Regions from separate parts of the Roseateles sp. P5_E8 genome, predicted to be linked through region 1. Evidence: predicted binding sites of a transcription regulator. Region 1 holds the regulator's gene; each other region holds the start of a gene.
The links. The regulator HrcA, encoded in region 1, represses chaperone genes, less so after heat shock. The targets are predictions, from matches to a motif close to TTAGCACTCNNNNNNNNNGAGTGCTAA.
Positions count from the first base shown of each region.

Region 2: ACXRVZ_RS04905 (co-chaperone GroES) is a predicted target of HrcA. The motif match lies at 1,782-1,808, and genes of this name have one in related genera.
Region 3: rpoH (RNA polymerase sigma factor RpoH) is a predicted target of HrcA. The motif match lies at 1,333-1,359, and genes of this name have one in related genera.

Region 1 covers NZ_JBGCUM010000003.1:101,089-111,413, reverse strand. The annotation lists gene ACXRVZ_RS02880 (M56 family metallopeptidase) at 1-88, opposite strand, end outside; gene ACXRVZ_RS02875 (BlaI/MecI/CopY family transcriptional regulator) at 85-477, opposite strand; gene ACXRVZ_RS02870 (glycoside hydrolase family 53 protein) at 649-1,656, shown strand; gene ACXRVZ_RS02865 (hypothetical protein) at 1,803-2,657, shown strand; gene rapZ (RNase adapter RapZ) at 2,680-3,594, opposite strand; gene recN (DNA repair protein RecN) at 3,591-5,276, opposite strand; gene ACXRVZ_RS02850 (NAD kinase) at 5,291-6,157, opposite strand; gene hrcA (heat-inducible transcriptional repressor HrcA) at 6,225-7,232, shown strand; tRNA gene ACXRVZ_RS02840 (tRNA-Ile) at 7,285-7,361, shown strand; gene ACXRVZ_RS02835 (ATP-binding cassette domain-containing protein) at 7,606-9,324, shown strand; gene ACXRVZ_RS02830 (TolC family protein) at 9,338-10,325, shown strand, end outside.
Region 2 covers NZ_JBGCUM010000006.1:2,919-6,287, forward strand. The annotation lists gene groL (chaperonin GroEL) at 1-1,308, opposite strand, end outside; gene ACXRVZ_RS04905 (co-chaperone GroES) at 1,399-1,689, opposite strand; gene ACXRVZ_RS04910 (hypothetical protein) at 1,889-3,007, opposite strand; gene ACXRVZ_RS04915 (PIG-L deacetylase family protein) at 3,073-3,369, opposite strand, start outside.
Region 3 covers NZ_JBGCUM010000021.1:34,797-38,165, forward strand. The annotation lists gene ACXRVZ_RS14185 (CHASE domain-containing protein) at 1-721, shown strand, start outside; gene ACXRVZ_RS14190 (chemotaxis protein CheW) at 753-1,253, shown strand; gene rpoH (RNA polymerase sigma factor RpoH) at 1,412-2,329, shown strand; gene ACXRVZ_RS14200 (SCO family protein) at 2,375-2,983, opposite strand; gene cyoE (heme o synthase) at 2,980-3,369, opposite strand, start outside.

The DNA of each region.
Region 1 (10,325 bases):
GCGCGGCGCCGGCGCCGATGACGGCGCCCTGCCAGACAAAGTTCACCAGGGCCCAGCCCCAGGCATTCATGGCTAGGTCCAGGCTCAAGACTGCTCTCCGTTCTTGGCCAGCAGCTGGCGGATTTCCGCGCGCTCCTTCGCGCTGACATGGTTCTTCAAGGCCGCCAGCACCAGCGCCTTGCCCGAGCCGGCAAAGGCCTTGGCGATGAAGTCCCTGACGAGGGACTGCTGCAGCTTGTCCTGCGCATGCACGGGCGCGTAGAGCTGGGGGCGCTGGCTTTCGTCGCGCATCAGCAGGCCCTTGCCGTGCATGACCTGCAGCTGGCGCAGCACGGTGGCGTAGGTGGCCTCGGGGCGCTCGGGCAGCAAGGCCTCGTGCACGGCCTTGGCGTCGGCCGGGCCGAGGCGCCACAGCACCTGCAGCAGGTCCAGCTCGGCCGCCGTCGGGCGGGTGGCGGGAGGGGGTGGTTTGCTCATGGCGTGCAGCATAGAAGTTCTAGAACTCGTTGTCTAGAACTGTTGTTCTGAATTCGGTAAACCCCTATCCGAAAGAGCCATACCGCCTGCGCAACAAGGAATATTTGTAGCGCGGCCTCGCCGCCTAAGCTGGCTTCGCATCCCTTCATAAAACACAACCCGGAGACAAAGATGACGATGCCGAAGAATGGATGGAGCCTGCGCCGCTGGTGCGCGGGCATTGCGTTGGCGATGGTGGCGGCGGGGCCAGCGGCGGCCGCCCTCGTCAAGGGCGCGGACGTGAGCTGGGTCAGCCAGGAAGAATCGGCCGGCTACAGCTTCTACAACTCGTCGGGCGCCAAGACCGACCCCTTCGTGCTGCTGAAGAACCTGGGCGTGAACACCATCCGGCTGCGCGTCTGGGTGAACCCCAGCGGCGGCTGGTGCAACGGCGCCGACACGCTCTACAAGGCCAAGCGCGCCGTGGCCCAGGGCCAGAAGGTCATGCTGACCTTCCACTACAGCGACTCCTGGGCCGACCCCGGCCAGCAGACCAAGCCCGCCGCCTGGGCCAGCCACACGCTGACGCAGCTGCAGGCCGATGTCTACTCGCACACGCAAGGCATCCTGAGCTACATGAAGAGCAACGGCGTGACCGTGGACTACGTGCAGGTGGGCAACGAGATCAACAGCGGCATGCTGTGGCCGCAGGGCCAGGCCTCGGGTTCCAGCTTCAGCGGCCTCGTCTCGCTGATCAACAACGGCTACACGGCCACCAAGTCGGTGTTCCCCAACGCCAAGGTCATCCTGCACCTGGCCAACGGCTACAACAACACGGTGTTCCGCTGGTTCTTCGACGGCATGAAGGCCAATGGTGCCAAGTACGACGTGATCGGGCTGTCGCACTACCCGACATCCAGCAACTGGAGCACGCTCAACGCACAGCTGTCCACCAACATGGCCGACATGGTGTCGCGCTACGGCAAGCCGGTGATCGTGGCCGAGACGGGCATGGACTGGCAGCAGGCCAGCGCCGCCAAGGCCATGCTCGCCGACGTGATGACACGCCTGACCGCACTGGGCTCCAACGGCCTGGGCGTGCTGTATTGGGAGCCGCAGGCCTATCCCGGCTGGCAGGGCTATACATGGGGCGCGCTGAACGGCTCGGGCTACTTCACGAGCGCGTTGGACCCGTTCTGAGAGGGCCCGGCTGGCGGCGGCGACCGTGAGATAGCGACGCTGGCCGGCTGGCCGGCCATGCCAAACTCAGCCGAATGATCGCCAGCCGCCGGCACTGTCTCCAACTCGGCCTCGCCGGCCTCATGGGTGGGGGTTCTGCGCGCGCCGTGCAGGCTGCCCACAGCTCGGAAGCGACCGTGGTGCGTTATCCGGCGCCGCAGTCGCATCTGGACACCCGCTCGCAGGACTTGATCGATCTGCTGGATGCGGTGCTGCGCCGCACCGAGGCCAGCCATGGCGCCGTCCGGTTGGAGCCTTCGCAGGACAACCTGACCGAGTTGCGCCAGTTCGCCGAGCTGAACGCGGACCGCGGCCTGCTGCACGTGACCTGGGCGACCCCGTCCGCGCAGCGCAGGACGCGTGCGCAGCCCGTGCTCTTCGATGCCCGGCGCGGCCTGCTGGGCATGCGCGTGTCCCTGGTCAGCCAGCAGCGGCTGCCCGACCTTGCCAAGGTCACCGACCTGGAGGGGTTGCGGCGCTTCACCATCGGCCAGGGCCTGGCCTGGCCGGACGTCGACGTCTTTCAGGCCAGCGGCCTGAAGGTCTACACCGTGTCCGGCTACGAGAACCTGTTCCGCATGCTGCTTGCCGGCCGTTTCGACCTGTTCCCGCGCGGTGTCGGCGAGGTGTTCGGCGAGTTCGAGGCGCACCGCGTGCAGATGCCGCAGCTGGCGGTCGACCCCAACCTGCTGCTGGTCTACCCCTATCCCTACCATTACTACTTTGCGCCCAGCCAGTCGGCGCTGGCGGCGCGTGTCGAAAAGGGCTTGCTGGAGATGAAGGCGGATGGCAGCTTTGACGCGCACCTGTGGCGCCACCACGGGCCGTCGGTCGCGCGGGCCGCGTTTCGCAAGCGCCGTGTGCTGCACCTGAACAACCCCAACCTGGACCCCGAGGCGGCGGCTGACATCGAGGCCAATCTGGCGTATTGGACGAAACCTCCATCAGCCTATCGGGGCTGACCTCAGCCCCAATCGGCTTGGCTCAGCGAGCGTCCAACTCACGGTGCCGTTTGAGCACGTGGCCGTGATGGCTGAACTGCCGAGCCAGCATCTCCACCAGATAGACCGAGCGGTGCTGGCCGCCCGTGCAGCCGATGGCGATGGTGAGGTAGCTGCGCTGGTCGGCCGCGAAGTTGGGTAGCCAGCGCGACAGGAAGCCGGCGATCTGGCCCATCATCAAACCCACCTCGGGCTGGGCCGCCAGATAAGCCGCCACCGGCGCGTCGCGCCCCGTCAGCGGCCGCAGCTCGCGGTCGTAGTAAGGGTTGGGCAGCACGCGCACGTCGAAGACGAAATCCGCGTCGCTGGGCACGCCGCGCTTGAAGGCAAAGCTCTCGAACACCAGGGTCAGTTTGGTGCTGGCATTGGGACCCACAAGATCGCCCAGCCAGGCGCGCAGCTGGGCGGGGCGCAGCTGGCTGGTGTCGATGACGGTGGACTCGGCCTTCAGGCCGCTCATCAGTTCGCGCTCCAGCTGGATGGCGTCGAGCAGCAGGCGGTGGCTGTCTTCGGCGGCACCGTCCAGCGAGCCGAAACCGGTGTCGCGGCCCTGGCGCAGCGGGTGAGGGCGGCGCGTCTCGGAGAAGCGGCGCATCAGCGCCTCGTCGCTGGCGTCCAGGAAGATGGAGCGCACCTGCACGCCGCTGGCGCGCAACTCCTTCAGCAGCGGCAGCATCAGCGGCAGCGAGCCCGCCGAGCGCACGTCCACGGCGATGGCGACACGGCGCTCGCCGCGCTGTTGCTCAAGCTTCAGGAAGTCCAGCAGCAGTTCGGCCGGCAGGTTGTCGACGCAGAAATAGCCGGCGTCCTCCAGCGCATGCATGGCGACGGATTTGCCGCCGCCGGACATGCCGGTCAGCAGCACGACGTCGCCTTGCAGCTCGTGTTCCAGGCTCATGATCTGGCCTTCTTTGCCTTGGTTGCAGAGGTGGAGGCCGCCAGCATCTCCTGCGCATGGGCGAGGCTGGTGGACGACAGCCGCTCGCCGCCCAGCATGCGGGCGATCTCGGCGACGCGGGCTTCGCCGGCCACCGGCGTGACGCGGCTGGCGGTGGCGCCATCCTGCAGGCTCTTGGCGACGACAAGATGACGGTCGGCGCAGGCGGCCACCTGGGGCAGGTGGGTCACGGCCAGAACCTGGCGTTCCCGGCCCAGCTGCTTCATCAGCCGGCCCACGGTCTCGGCCACGGCGCCGCCGATGCCGACGTCGATCTCGTCAAAGATCAGCGTGCCCGGTGCGTTGCCATCGCTCGCCTGGCTGGCGGTCACCGAGATCGCCAAGGCGATGCGCGACAGCTCGCCGCCCGACGCCACCTTGGCCAGCGGCCGCGGCGTGCTGCCGGCGTGGCCGGCGACCAGAAACTCGGCGGACTCGGCGCCATAGCTCTGCGGCTCCGCAGCCGGCAGCAGCGTGACGTCGAACTGGCCGCCGGCCATGCCGAGCTGCTGCATCGCTGCGGTGACGGCCGACGCGAGCTGGGGCGCGGCCTTTTTGCGGGCGCGGCTGGCGGCCTGGGCCTCGGCATCGAAGGCCTTGCGGGCGCTGGCCAGGGCGGCTTCCAGCTGGGCGGGATCGCTGGCGGCGTTCAGCGCGGCCAGCTCGTCGCGCCACTGGGCGAGCAGCGCGGGCAGCTCCTGCGGCTGGCGGCGGTAGCGGCGCGCCAGCGTCATCCAGGCGGAGACGCGCTCGTCCAGCTCACCCAGGCGGGTGGGGTCCAGGTCGGTCTTGTGCAGATAGCCGGCCAACGTGTGGCTGGCGTCCTGCAGCTGGGCCTGCACGTCGCGCAGCGCCTGCACGGCGGGCAGCAGGCGGGCGTCGTGGTCGAGCACGCGCTCCAACTGGTCCAGCGCGCCGCTGGCCAGGGACTGGGCGCTGGGTTCGGCGTCGTCCAGCGCGTCCAGCGCCGAGCGTGCCGCGTCGAGCAACGACTGCCCGTGGGACAGGCGCTGGTGCTCGGCGTTCAGCTCGTCCCACTCGCCCTCGGCCGGCGCCAGGCTGTCCAACTCGCCGATCTGCCAGGCCAGGCGCTCGCGTTCGCGCTGGGCGTCGGCCTGCAGGCTCTGCGCCTTCTGCAGTGACTCGGCGGCCTGCTTCCAGGCGGCGTAGGCGCGAGCCAGCGGCGCGGTGTCCAGGCCGGCAAAGCCGTCCAGCAGCTCGCGCACGGCGGCCGGGCGGGTCAGGCCTTGCCAGGCATGCTGCCCGTGGATGTCGAGCAGATGGTCGGCCAGCTCGCGCAACTGCGTCAGTGTGGCAGCGCCGCCGTTGATCCAGGCGCGACTCTTGCCGGCGGCGTCGATGACGCGGCGCAGCAGCAGCGTGTCGTCGGCATCGAAGCCGGCGTCATCCAGCCAGCCGCGCAGATGCGCCGGCGTGTCGAACTCGGCCGTGATCTCCGCCTTGGCCGCGCCCTCGCGCACGACGCCGGCCTCGCCCCGGCCGCCCAGGGCCAGCTGCAATGCGTCGATGAGGATGGACTTGCCCGCGCCGGTCTCGCCGGTCAGCACGGCAAAGCCGGGCTCGAAATCAAGCTCGAGGACCGGGACGATGACGAAGTCTTTGAGGGACAGGTGCCGCAGCATGTTTTGGATTTGGCCTACAAGTACCAGCGGAGTTTGCGACGCAGCGTCGCGTAATAGCTCCAGCCCTTGGGGTGCAGGAAGCGGACCTGATGCTGGCTGCGCCGCACGGTGATGGTGTCGCCGTGCAGCAGGCTGGCCAGGCTTTGCATGTCAAAGTTCACCGACGCGTCGCGCCCGGCCAGGATTTCCAGGCTGACCTCGCCCAGGTCGGGCAGCACGATGGGCCGGTTGGACAGCGTGTGCGGCGCAATCGGCACCAGCAGCCAGCCGGCGATGCTGGGGTGCATGAGGGGGCCGCCGGCCGACAGCGCGTACGCCGTGGAGCCGGTGGGCGAGGCGACGATGAGGCCGTCGGCGCGCATGTTGGCGACGAACTGATCGCCCACCGAGACCTTCAGCTCCACCATGCCCGCCGTGCCGCCGCGGCTGACGACAACGTCGTTGAGCGCCAGGCCCGAGAAGATGGATTCGCCATCGCGCAGCACGGCGCCTTCCAGCATCGCGCGCGATTCCACCTCGTAGTCGCCGGCCAGCACGGGCGCCAGCGATTCGCGCCAGCGTTCGATGGGGATGTCGGTGATGAAGCCCAGCCGGCCCTGGTTGATGCCCAGCAGCGGCACGCCATACCGCGCCATCTCGCGGGCGAAACCCAGCATGGTGCCGTCGCCGCCGATGACGACGGCCAGGTCGCAGGCCTTGCCGAGTTCGTCGTGGGAGAGGGCGTCGTAGTCGGTCAGCCCGGTGTTGAGCGCCGTCTCGGCTTCGAGCGACACGTCGAGCCCTTGGCTGCACAAAAAATGGGCAATTTCCTCCAGCACCGGCCTGATGCCCGGCGCCTGATGCTTGCCCACGATGGCGACATGTCTGAAGCGCTCGGCCATGCGGCAAATTACACCACAGGGGTATCGCCTCTCCATCGAGGAAAGGGGGTGTCCATAGAATGCACAGATGCTCGACGAGCGCTCCAAATCCCTGCTGAAAACCCTGGTCGAACGCTATATCGCGGACGGGCAGCCCGTCGGTTCGCGCACGCTGTCCAAGGCCTCGGGCCTGGAACTCAGCGCGGCGACCATCCGCAATGTGATGGCCGACCTGGAAGAACTCGGCCTCATCGCCAGCCCGCACACCAGCGCCGGTCGCATCCCGACGCCGCGTGGCTATCGCCTTTTCGTCGACACGATGCTGACGGCTCAACCCGCCCTCATCGGCGTGGAGACGACCCGCTTGCAGCCCGATCAGCCGCAGCGCGTCATCGCCAGCGCGGCGCAGATGCTGTCCAACCTGTCCAGCTTCGTCGGGGTAGTCACTTCACCCAGGAAGCCCAGCGTCTTTCATCACATCGAGTTCCTGCGCCTGGGCGAACGCCGCGTCCTCGTCATCCTCGTCTCGCCGGACGGCGACGTGCAGAACCGCGTCATCTTCACGGCTCAGGACCTCAGCCAGGGCGAACTGGCCGAGGCCAGCAACCGCCTGAACGCCGGCTACGCGGGCCTGACGCTGGAGGGCGTGCGCGAACGCCTGCGCAGCGAGGTGGACGAACTGCGCGGTGAGATCGCCCAGTTGATGAGCGCGGCGGTGAAGGTCGGTACCGAGGCCATGGAGCAGCAGGACGAACAGGTCGTCGTCTCCGGCGAACGCAACCTGCTGACCGTGCAGGACTTCAGCCACGACATGGGCAGCCTGCGCCGCCTCTTCGACCTCTTCGAGCAGAAGACGCAGCTGATGCGCCTGCTGGACACGTCCAGCCGCGCTGAGGGCGTGCGCATCTACATCGGCGGCGAGAGCAAGGTCGTGCCCTACGAGGAGCTGTCCATCGTGTCGGCGCCCTACGAGGTGGACGGTCAGGTCGTCGGCACGCTTGGCGTCATCGGCCCCACGCGCATGGCCTACGACCGCATGATCCAGATCGTCGACATCACGTCGCGCATGGTGGGGCAGGCGCTCTCGCAACGCTGATTACGCCGCTCAGACGACCACTAGAATCCGCGCCTTCCGGGAGATTTCCCAGGGGCCGTTAGCTCAGTTGGTCAGAGCAGAGGACTCATAATCCTTTGGTCGTTGGTTCAAGTCCAACACGGCCTACCAAACTCCCCGTTTGGTATTTACAGCCTGCGCGACGCAGGCTGCAGCGCGAAAGCCAGTTTTGCGCAGGCGTAACAGCCGCCCAGCCCTCCTACAAGTTGGCAACTGCAAGGGTTTTGACTGGTATTCCCGTTGATGGTGAGCTTTTATCGGTGGCTATCATTTATTGGTTATCCGATTGGCCCCTTTCCTTCCATCCCGCCTGGTCCATCTTTCGCCAGCGTGAGGTACGAGTCGCTACCGACGCATGCGTGAATCGATCCTCCTGTTTCTCCGCGCGAACCGTCGGCACCTGCTGGATTTAGGGCTGGCGAGCCTGCTGGTCAACGCTTTCGTGTTGACGCTGCCGCTGTTCTCGATGCTGGTCTACGACAAGGCCGTCGGCAACGAGTTGCACGAGACGCTGTGGGCGCTGGCGCTGGGCATGGTGCTGCTGTTCGCGCTGGAGCTGGTGCTGCGCTTCTCCCGCGTGATGCTGGTGGAGCATGCCGGCGCGCGTTGGGACATGCATCTGGACGAGCGCCTGCTGCGCGGCGTGCTGGCCGCGCCGGCCTCCAAGCCGCTGGCGGTGGGCACGCTGCTGGCGCGCTACCGCGAGCTGGGCTCCACACGGGACGTGCTGTCCGCCCAGTTCCTGCTGCCGCTGGCCGACGTGCCGTTTGCACTGATCTTCGCCATCGTGCTGGCCGTCATCGCCGGCCCGCTGGTGCTGATTCCGCTTGGCTTTGGCGCGCTGCTGTTGCTGACGGGCGGCGTGCTGCAGGCCGCCGCCGCGCGCCGTTCGCGGGTGGCGACGCAGGCGTCGGGCACCAAACTGTCGTGGCTGGTGGATGTGCTGATGGCGCGCGAAAGCCTCATGTCCGTCGCCGCCGCGCGCGTGGCCGAGGGCGGCCTGCGCGAGCCCTCGGCCATCTCGGCGCGGGCGGCGGCGCGGGCGCGCGTGTGGCAGCAGGTCAGCCAGCAGTTGCTGCCGGTGGGCATGTCGGCCTGCACGGTGCTGACGCTGGTGGCCGGCGTCTACCGCATCGAAGCCCAGGCGCTCAGCGTCGGCGGGCTCATCTCCACGACGATGCTGGGCGGCCGCCTGGTCAGCTCGATCTGCCTGTTTGCGCCGGTGGTGCTGCGCTGGCAGGAATTCATGCGCGCGCTGCGCGACATGGGCCAGACCGTGGCGCTGGACGCGGCGACGCTGCCCGACCGCGAGCTGGGTGGCCCGCTCGGGGTTGCAGCGGCCGAAGGCGTGCGCCTGGGCGGCGTCGGCTTTGCCTACCCGGACCGGCCGCCCGTGCTGGCCGACCTGAACGTGACGTTGAAGCCGGGCGAGCTGGTTGCCGTGGTGGGCAGCTCGGGTGCCGGCAAGTCGACGTTGTTGAAGCTGCTGGCAGGCCATGTCGTGCCGACCTCGGGGCAGTACGCGCTCGGCGGTCGCGTCGTGCAGGACGACCTGACCCGCCGCTGGCTGGCCGGTGCCGTGGCCTACAAGCCGCAGGAGCCGGGCTTCCTGGCCGGCGCGTTGCAGGACGTGGTGGCGCCCGGTGAGGGCGGCAGCCGCGAGGCCGAGCTGCTGCGCACGCTGCGCGTCGCCGGCCTGGGTCCGCAGCTGGACCGTGGCGAGCTGGGCCTGAACACCGAGCTGGGCTCCAACGGCGCCGGGCTGTCGGGCGGCCAGCGGCAGATGCTGGCCCTGGCGCGCGTGCTGCACCAGATGTCCGACCTGGTGCTGCTGGACGAGCCCACGCTGGGCCTGGACCGCCAGGCCCAGGAAGGTTTTCTCGCGGCGCTGCCCAGCTGGCGCGACGGGCGCTGCGTCGTCGTCGCTACGCACAGTGCCGAGCTGATCCAGATCTGCGACCGCGTGCTGGTGCTGGAGCGTGGGCGCCTGGTGGCCGACGCGCCGCCGCAGCGGCTGCTGGCGCCCGGCTCGGTGACACCGCGGACGCCCGCGCCGCGCGCGACGTCTGCCTGAAGGAATGCGTCAAATGTCTTTCTCCCCGCGTCGCCTGAGCAGCCTGCTGCTGCTCTGCCTGGCGCCAACCTGGGCCGCCGCTCAAGCCGAGCCGCCCGCTGCGGCGGCCTCGGCCGTTGAAACGGCCAAGCCTCGCGTCGCCAGCCTGCAACTGCTGCTCGGCATGCCGCCCGTGCTGCCGCTGACCGGCACCGGCCCGGCGCTGTCGCTCGGCGATGCGTTGCAGCTGGCTTGGCAGAACAGCCCCGAAGTGGCCGCCGCGCGCTACCGGGCGCTGAGCTTCGACTACACCCGCAAGGCCGCGCGCGGTGCGCTGCTGCCCAAGTTGGAAACGCGCTTCTCCGTCGGCCGTGGCCACCTGGAAACGCCGGACCGCAAGGACAACCTGCTGCGCAGCGACAACTCCGCCGTGCTCAGCCAGGCGCTGGTGGACGAGAGCGCGCGCCACGAATGGACGCGCCAGGAGCTGCTGGCTGCCTCGGCTGAGATCCAGCAGGCCGGCGTCGAGTCGCAGACGCTGCTGGACACCGGCAGCGCATGGTTCGCCGTGCTGCAGCAGCGCGTCGGCGTGGAGCTGGGCCAGGGCTACGAGAAGGAGTTGAACGAGCTGCTGCGCTACATCAGCGACCGCGTGGCCGCCGGTGGCGCCAGCCCGGCGGAGCGCGAACGCATCACGGCGCGCGTGGCCAACGTGCGCTCCGGCCTGGCCGACTCGCGCGCGGCGCTGGCGGCGGCGCTGCGCAACTTCCAGCGCCTGTCGTCGGTGACGCCCTTTGGCCTGGCGCTGGATGCGCCCATGGACCTCTATCTGCCGAGCGACGCGGAAGCTGCGCTGACCGAGGCCGACGGCGCCAACGCCGAGATCCTGGCGTCGCGGCTGGAGCAGCAGGCTGCGGAGTCCGAGCGCAAGGGCAACCGCGCCGCCTTCCTCCCGCGCGTGGCGCTGGAGCTGACGCACTCGCAGACCCGCAACGCCGCCGGCAGCGAGGCCCAGCAGCGCG
Region 2 (3,369 bases), on a different contig from region 1:
TTGGTCGGCGTTGTCGCCCTTGATGGCGCCAGCAGCTTGCTTGGCGCGCAGCAGCGCGACGCCGCCACCAGCCACGATGCCTTCTTCAACGGCTGCGCGCGTGGCGTGCAGCGCGTCTTCGACGCGGGCCTTCTTTTCCTTCATCTCGACTTCGGTGGCTGCACCGACCTTGATGACGGCAACACCGCCGGCCAGCTTGGCCACGCGCTCTTGCAGCTTCTCGCGGTCGTAGTCGCTGGTGGCTTCCTCGATCTGGATGCGCACTTGCTTGACGCGGGCTTCGATGTCAGCGGCAGCGCCGGCGCCGTCGATGATGGTGGTGTTTTCCTTGCCCACTTCAACGCGCTTGGCCTGGCCCAGATCAGCCAGCGTGACCTTCTCGAGCGTCAGGCCGACTTCTTCGGCGATGACCTTGCCACCGGTCAGGATGGCGATGTCTTCCAGCATGGCCTTGCGACGGTCACCGAAGCCAGGCGCCTTGACGGCGACGACCTTCAGGATGCCGCGGATGGTGTTGACCACCAGCGTGGCCAGCGCTTCGCCGTCCACGTCTTCCGAGATGATCAGCAGCGGGCGGCCCGACTTGGCGACTTGCTCCAGCGTCGGCAGCAGATCGCGGATGTTGCTGATCTTCTTGTCGTACAGCAGCACGAACGGGTTGTCCAACAGCGCGGCTTGCTTTTCCGGGTTGTTGATGAAGTAGGGCGACAGGTAGCCGCGGTCGAACTGCATGCCTTCGACGACMTCGAGTTCGCTGTCCAGGCTCTTGCCGTCTTCAACGGTGATGACGCCTTCCTTGCCAACCTTGTCCATTGCCTCGGCAATGATGCGGCCCACTTCCACGTCGCTGTTGGCCGAGATCGTGCCGACTTGAGCGATTTCCTTGGAAGTGGTGGTGGCCTTGGAGGCCTTCTTCAGCTCGGCGACCAGGGCAGTGACCGCCTTGTCGATGCCGCGCTTCAGGTCCATCGGGTTCATGCCSGCGGCCACGTACTTCATGCCTTCGCGGACGATGGCTTGCGCCAGGACCGTGGCGGTGGTGGTGCCGTCACCGGCGTTGTCAGACGTCTTGGAAGCGACTTCCTTGACCATCTGCGCGCCCATGTTCTGGAGCTTGTCCTTCAGCTCGATTTCCTTGGCCACGGACACACCGTCCTTGGTCACGGTGGGGGCGCCGAACGAGCGCTCGAGCACCACGTTGCGGCCCTTGGGGCCGAGCGTCACCTTGACCGCATTGGCCAGGATGTTCACGCCTTCAACCATGCGAGCGCGGGCTTCGCCGCCAAAGATCACGTCTTTTGCTGCCATTTGAATTCTCCGAATCTAAATTGGGGTCAGAGTCAATTTCTCGACGCTGTTTTGACGAGGGCGGCGCATCGCGCTATCGCCCTCAGGCCATCACTTCTGGACGATGGCGAAGAGGTCTTCCTCGCGCATGACCAGCAGCTCGTCGCCGTCGACCTTGACGGTCTGGCCCGAGTACTTGCCGAACAGGACGCGGTCGCCGACGGCGACGTTCAGGGTGATGAAATCGCCCTTGTCGTTGCGCTTGCCCGGGCCGACGGCCAGGACTTCGCCCTGGTCGGGCTTCTCYGCGGCGTTGTCAGGGATGAAGATGCCGGAGGCGGTCTTGGTTTCCTGTTCCAGGCGSRMAACGATCACGCGATCGTGCAGGGGGCGCAGCTTCATGGGGTCTCCTTCAGAGGTGGGACTGAGGCGGTCGCCGCGCCTTGACGCGGCAGCCGCCAAAAAAACAGGGCCGAAGGTTCGACCCGATTTCGTTAGCACTCGAATGCTTAGAGTGCTAGCAGCCTTGCATTATAGGGACGCAAGATGGCGTTTCAAGGGGGTGGCGGGCTTCAGTTCGCCTGCCCGCCGGTGGCCGGGCTCAGGTCTTCAGCCCGTCCAGCAGCGCCTGCCAGGCAGACTTGGCCTGCCCGTCCGACTGGCGCAGGCCCAGCGAGCAGAGATAGGCGCGGAAGCTGGCGGAGTCGCTGAACTGGTAGTGCACGGCGAGGTCGGCGCAGGTTTGCGTGGTGAAGTCGTGGAGCAGGAAGACGTTCAGATAAGGGATGCGACCGTCGGCCGCCCGCCAGGCGGCGGCAAGTTCGCGGAAGAAGGCGGCCTGCATGGCCTGCGAGCTGAGGTTGAGGCTCGATGACGGAAACCCCGCCTCCTGGAAGACCAGCGGCCGGGTGCCGGCGAAGGTCAGCAGGCGGCGCACCTCGGCGCCGACACCCGCCGGATCGCGCACCGTGATCGTGCCGTTGGCGTCGAAACGTATGGGGTAGTAGGTGAGCATCACCACGTCGGCGCCGGCGTTGTTCAGCCCGGCCAGCAGGTCGGCGTTGGCCCCCAGCACGCCATCGGCGGTGCCGGTGACGCCCACCTTGAGGCGCGCGTCCAGCGTGCGGGCGTAGCTGGCCGCGTCCCTGAAGAAGGCGGTGTAGGCGGCCAGTTCGGCGGGATGCGCGGCCAGGTAGATATCGACCTCGTTGCCAAGCGCCAGGTACTGGATGCGCCCGACGTTCAGGCCGACAACGCGGTCCAGCAGTGCGCGAAACCGTTGCTTGACGACCGGGTCGTCGAAGGCGCGGCCGACGAGGTCAGCGGGCAGGTCGCGGTAGAGCGTGTTGATGGGTTGCAGCCCGACGTACTGGACCAGGGACAGGCGTGCCGCGCGATCCAGCGCGCTGCCGATCTCGGCGAGCTTGGCGGCGTCATAGTTGCCGGCGCTGGGCTCCAGCGCACCCCAGCTGAAATTGATCTGCTGGCCCCGGGCGCCGGTGCTGTACGCGAGGTCCATCGCGCTGGCCAGGGCCGCAGCAAGAGCCGTCGTTGTCGGCGGCGTGGGCACGAGCTGCGGATTGGTGGTGATGGACAGCACGCCGGGCAACGCCACCACGGGTGGCACGGGCGGTGGGCTGTCTGCCGCGCCACCACCGCCCCCGCCGCAGGCTGCGAGCAGCAGCGAGGCGGTCAGCGCAAGGCCGCGAAGGCCCGTCATCAGTGTGCCGCGCATGACTGCCTGGGGAGTGAAACGATACGCAGATCGTAGTTGGATGAGACGGCTCAAAGGGGCCCCAGCACGAGTTCCGGGAAGTAAGGTCTGCTGCGAAAAAGCAGTGGCATCTGGGACCTGTAGTGCCGCAGCACAGTCGCCTTGTTCGCGCTGAAACCGCGCCAGCTGCGTCGCGCCCTCAGCAGCTGCGCCAGCTGCGCGGGCCGCCAGCGCCAAGGCGCCCGGGCATAGGGCATGTCGGCGTAGTAACCCAGCAACTGGGCGTCAAACGCCGCTTCGCAGGCGCGCCGGGTGATGACATGGTCCACATGGCCGCCCACGGCCAAGGGGCACATCACCCGGTCCGC
Region 3 (3,369 bases), on a different contig from region 1:
CAGCATCGAGTCCTCCAGCCCTGCGCCGGGCTGGGTGGAGGTGGCGGTGCGCGACACGGGCCTGGGCCTGAGCGACGAGCAGCGCGCCGCGCTCTTCCAGCCCTTCAACCGCCTGGGCCGCGAGCGCAGCGGCCTGCCCGGGACCGGCATCGGCCTGGTCATCAGCCAGCGCCTGGCCGAGATGATGGGCGGCAGCCTGCGCGCCGAAGCCCTGGATCGCGCTGAGGGCCCCGGCGCCTGCTTCGTTCTGAGGCTGCCCGCCGCGAGCGCGCAGACGCCGGCCATCGCGGAAGCCACTCAGGCCGAACCCGCGCCCCCCCAGGCCGGCCCGCACCGGCGTGTGCTCTACGTCGAGGACAACCCGCTGAACGCCGAGGTCATGCGCGGCATCCTGGAGCAGCGCCCTGGCCTGGAACTGGAGGTGGCGCCGACGGTTGAGGCCGGCCTGCGCGCCCTGCACGAGCGCCCGCCGGCCCTGCTGCTGCTGGACTGGCAGCTCCCCGACGGCGACGGCCTGACGCTGCTGAAGCGGCTGCGCGAGCTGGGCAGCACGCCGCCGCCCGTCGTCGTCGTGTCGGCCAATGCCCAGCCCGAGCAGATCGCGCTGGCGCAGGCCGCCGGCGCCGGGCACTACCTCACCAAGCCGCTGGACGTGCGCGAGCTGCTGGCCCTCGTCGATGAATTGTTGGCACCGGTCACTCCCCCGGAGCGTGCAGAATGAGGCGCTGGTCACTCCCTACGCGCAGTCAACAATGAGCTCCACCGACCTCGTCCCCAGTACCGGCGCTCAGGCCTTGCAGGCTCAGTCCCGCAGCGACGGCCGCCAGTTCCTGACCTTCCGCATCAGCGAGGAGYAATACGGCATCGACATCCTGCGCGTGCAGGAGATCCGCTCCTATGAAGCGCCCACTCGCGTGGCCAACGCGCCGGCCTTCATCAAGGGCGTCGTCAACCTGCGCGGCGTCATCGTGCCCATCCTGGACCTGCGCATCCGCCTCGGCCAAGCCAGCGAATACAACGCCTTCACCGTCGTCATCGTGCTGAACGTGGGCGGCCGCGTCGTCGGCATCGTCGTCGACTCGGTCTCGGACGTGCTGGCGCTGACCGCCGACGAGATCAAGCCCCGCCCCGAGGTGCCAGCCGCGCTGGACGCCCGTTTCATCACCGGCCTGGGCAAGCTCGGCGAGCGCATGCTCATCCTGCTGGACATCGACGCCATGATCAAAAGCCCGGATCTGGGCCTGGTGGATTGAATTCAGCCGCCGGCAAGTTAGCGTTCGCCAACTGTTTCATCCGCAGAAATACTGCGTTGCATAACCAGGTGCGCCGGTCTTAGCACTCTCCAAGGTGGAGTGCTAATATCCACTTCACCGCCGCATCCCACGCGGCGGTTTAGCTAGGAATCAAGACGATGTCTGCTTCTTCCGCCATTGCCGTTCGCAGCCCCTGGGCCATGGTGCCCTCGCTGGGCAATCTGGACGCGTACATCTCCGCCGTCAACCGCCTGCCGCTGCTGACCGCGGAGGAAGAATCCTCCGCCGCGCGCAGCCTGCGCGACAAGGGCGATGTGGAAGCCGCCGGCCGCATGGTGCTGTCGCATCTGCGCCTGGTCGTGTCCATCTCGCGCCAGTACGTCGGCTACGGCCTGCCCCAGGGCGACCTGATCCAGGAAGGCAACGTCGGCCTGATGAAGGCCGTCAAGCGCTTTGACCCCGACCAGGGCGTGCGCCTGGTGAGCTACGCCATGCACTGGATCAAGGCCGAGATGCATGAGTACATCCTGAAGAACTGGCGCATGGTCAAGGTCGCCACGACCAAGGCCCAGCGCAAGCTGTTCTTCAACCTGCGCTCGATGAAGCACTCGATGAAGGCGGATCAGGCCGATGGCCAGACCCACCGCAACACGCTGAGCGAGGCCGAGATTGCGCACGTCGCCAGCACGCTGAACGTCAAGCGCGAGGAAGTGCTGGAGATGCAGACGCGCATGTCCGGCGGCGACGTGGCGCTGGAGCCGCTGACCGACGACGAAGGCGAGAGCTTCGCGCCCATCGCCTACCTGGCCGACGACAGCCATGAGCCCACCCGCGTCATCGAGGCCCGCTCGCGTGACGAGCTGGCCGGCAACGGCATCCACCGCGCGCTGGACGTGCTGGACCCGCGCAGCCGTCGCATCGTCGAGGAGCGCTGGCTGAAGGTGAACGACGATTCGTCCGGCGGCATGACGCTGCACGAGCTGGCCGCCGAATACGGCGTGTCCGCCGAGCGCATCCGCCAGATCGAGGTGGCGGCGATGAAGAAGATGAAGAAGGCGCTGACCGAAGCGGCCTGAGCTTCTTCTGCGCCTGACAAGCAAAGGCCCCTTTCGGGGCCTTAGTCATTTCCTGGCCTGGGCTTCGGCCAGCAGCAGCTTGATGTCGTCAGCCAGCGGCTGGGCGCCGGCACCGTAGCGGACATAGACGCGCACGCGGCCCTCGGTGTCGAGGATGAAGCTCGCCGCAGTGTGGTCCATCGTGTAGGTCTCCGGCGTCTTGCCCGGCACCTTGGCGTAGAAGACCTTGAACTCCTTGGCGGCCGCCTTGGTCTGCTCCTCGCTGCCGCGCAGGCCAACGAAGCTGGGATCGAAACTGCCGAGGTAGGCCTTCAGCAGCGCCGCCGTGTCGCGCTCCGGATCGACGGTGACGAAGATGCCCTGCACCTTGTCGCCGTCGGCACCCAGGGACTTCTTGACCTCGGCGACTTCCATCATCGTCGTCGGGCAGACGTCGGGGCATTGCGTGTAGCCAAAGAAGATCACCAGCACCTTGCCCTTGAAGTCGGCCAGCGAGCGGGCGCGGCCGTCCTGGTCGGTCAGGTTGAGCTGCCTGGCGTACTCGGCGCCGGTCAGGTCGATACCTTTGAAGGCGGGTTGGTCGGAGGCAGCCTTCTGGCAGCCGGCCAGGGTCAGGGCGACCAGCAGGGAAAGGGCGAGGCGGCGGGTGCTCATGCGATGTAGTGGTCGATCAAGAGGGCCGCAAACAGCAGCGACAGATGCCAGATGGAGAACCAGAAGGTCCGCCGCGCGAGCATCTCCGAATACGAGCGCCAGAGCCGGAAGGCATAGCCGCAGAAGCCCAGGCCCAGCAGCACCGCGCTGACGAGGTAGAACCAGCCGCTCATGCCGGTCAGGAAGGGCAGCAGCGTGGCAGCGAACAGCACCCAGGTGTAGAGCAGGATCTGCAGGCGGGTGTAGTCGTTGCCATGCGTGACGGGCAGCATCGGCAGGCCGGCGCGGGCGTAGTCCTCGGCGCGGTAGAGGGCCAGCGCCCAGAAGTGCGGCGGCGTCCACAGGAAGATGATGAGGCAGAGCAGCCAAGGCTCGGGGCCCAGGTC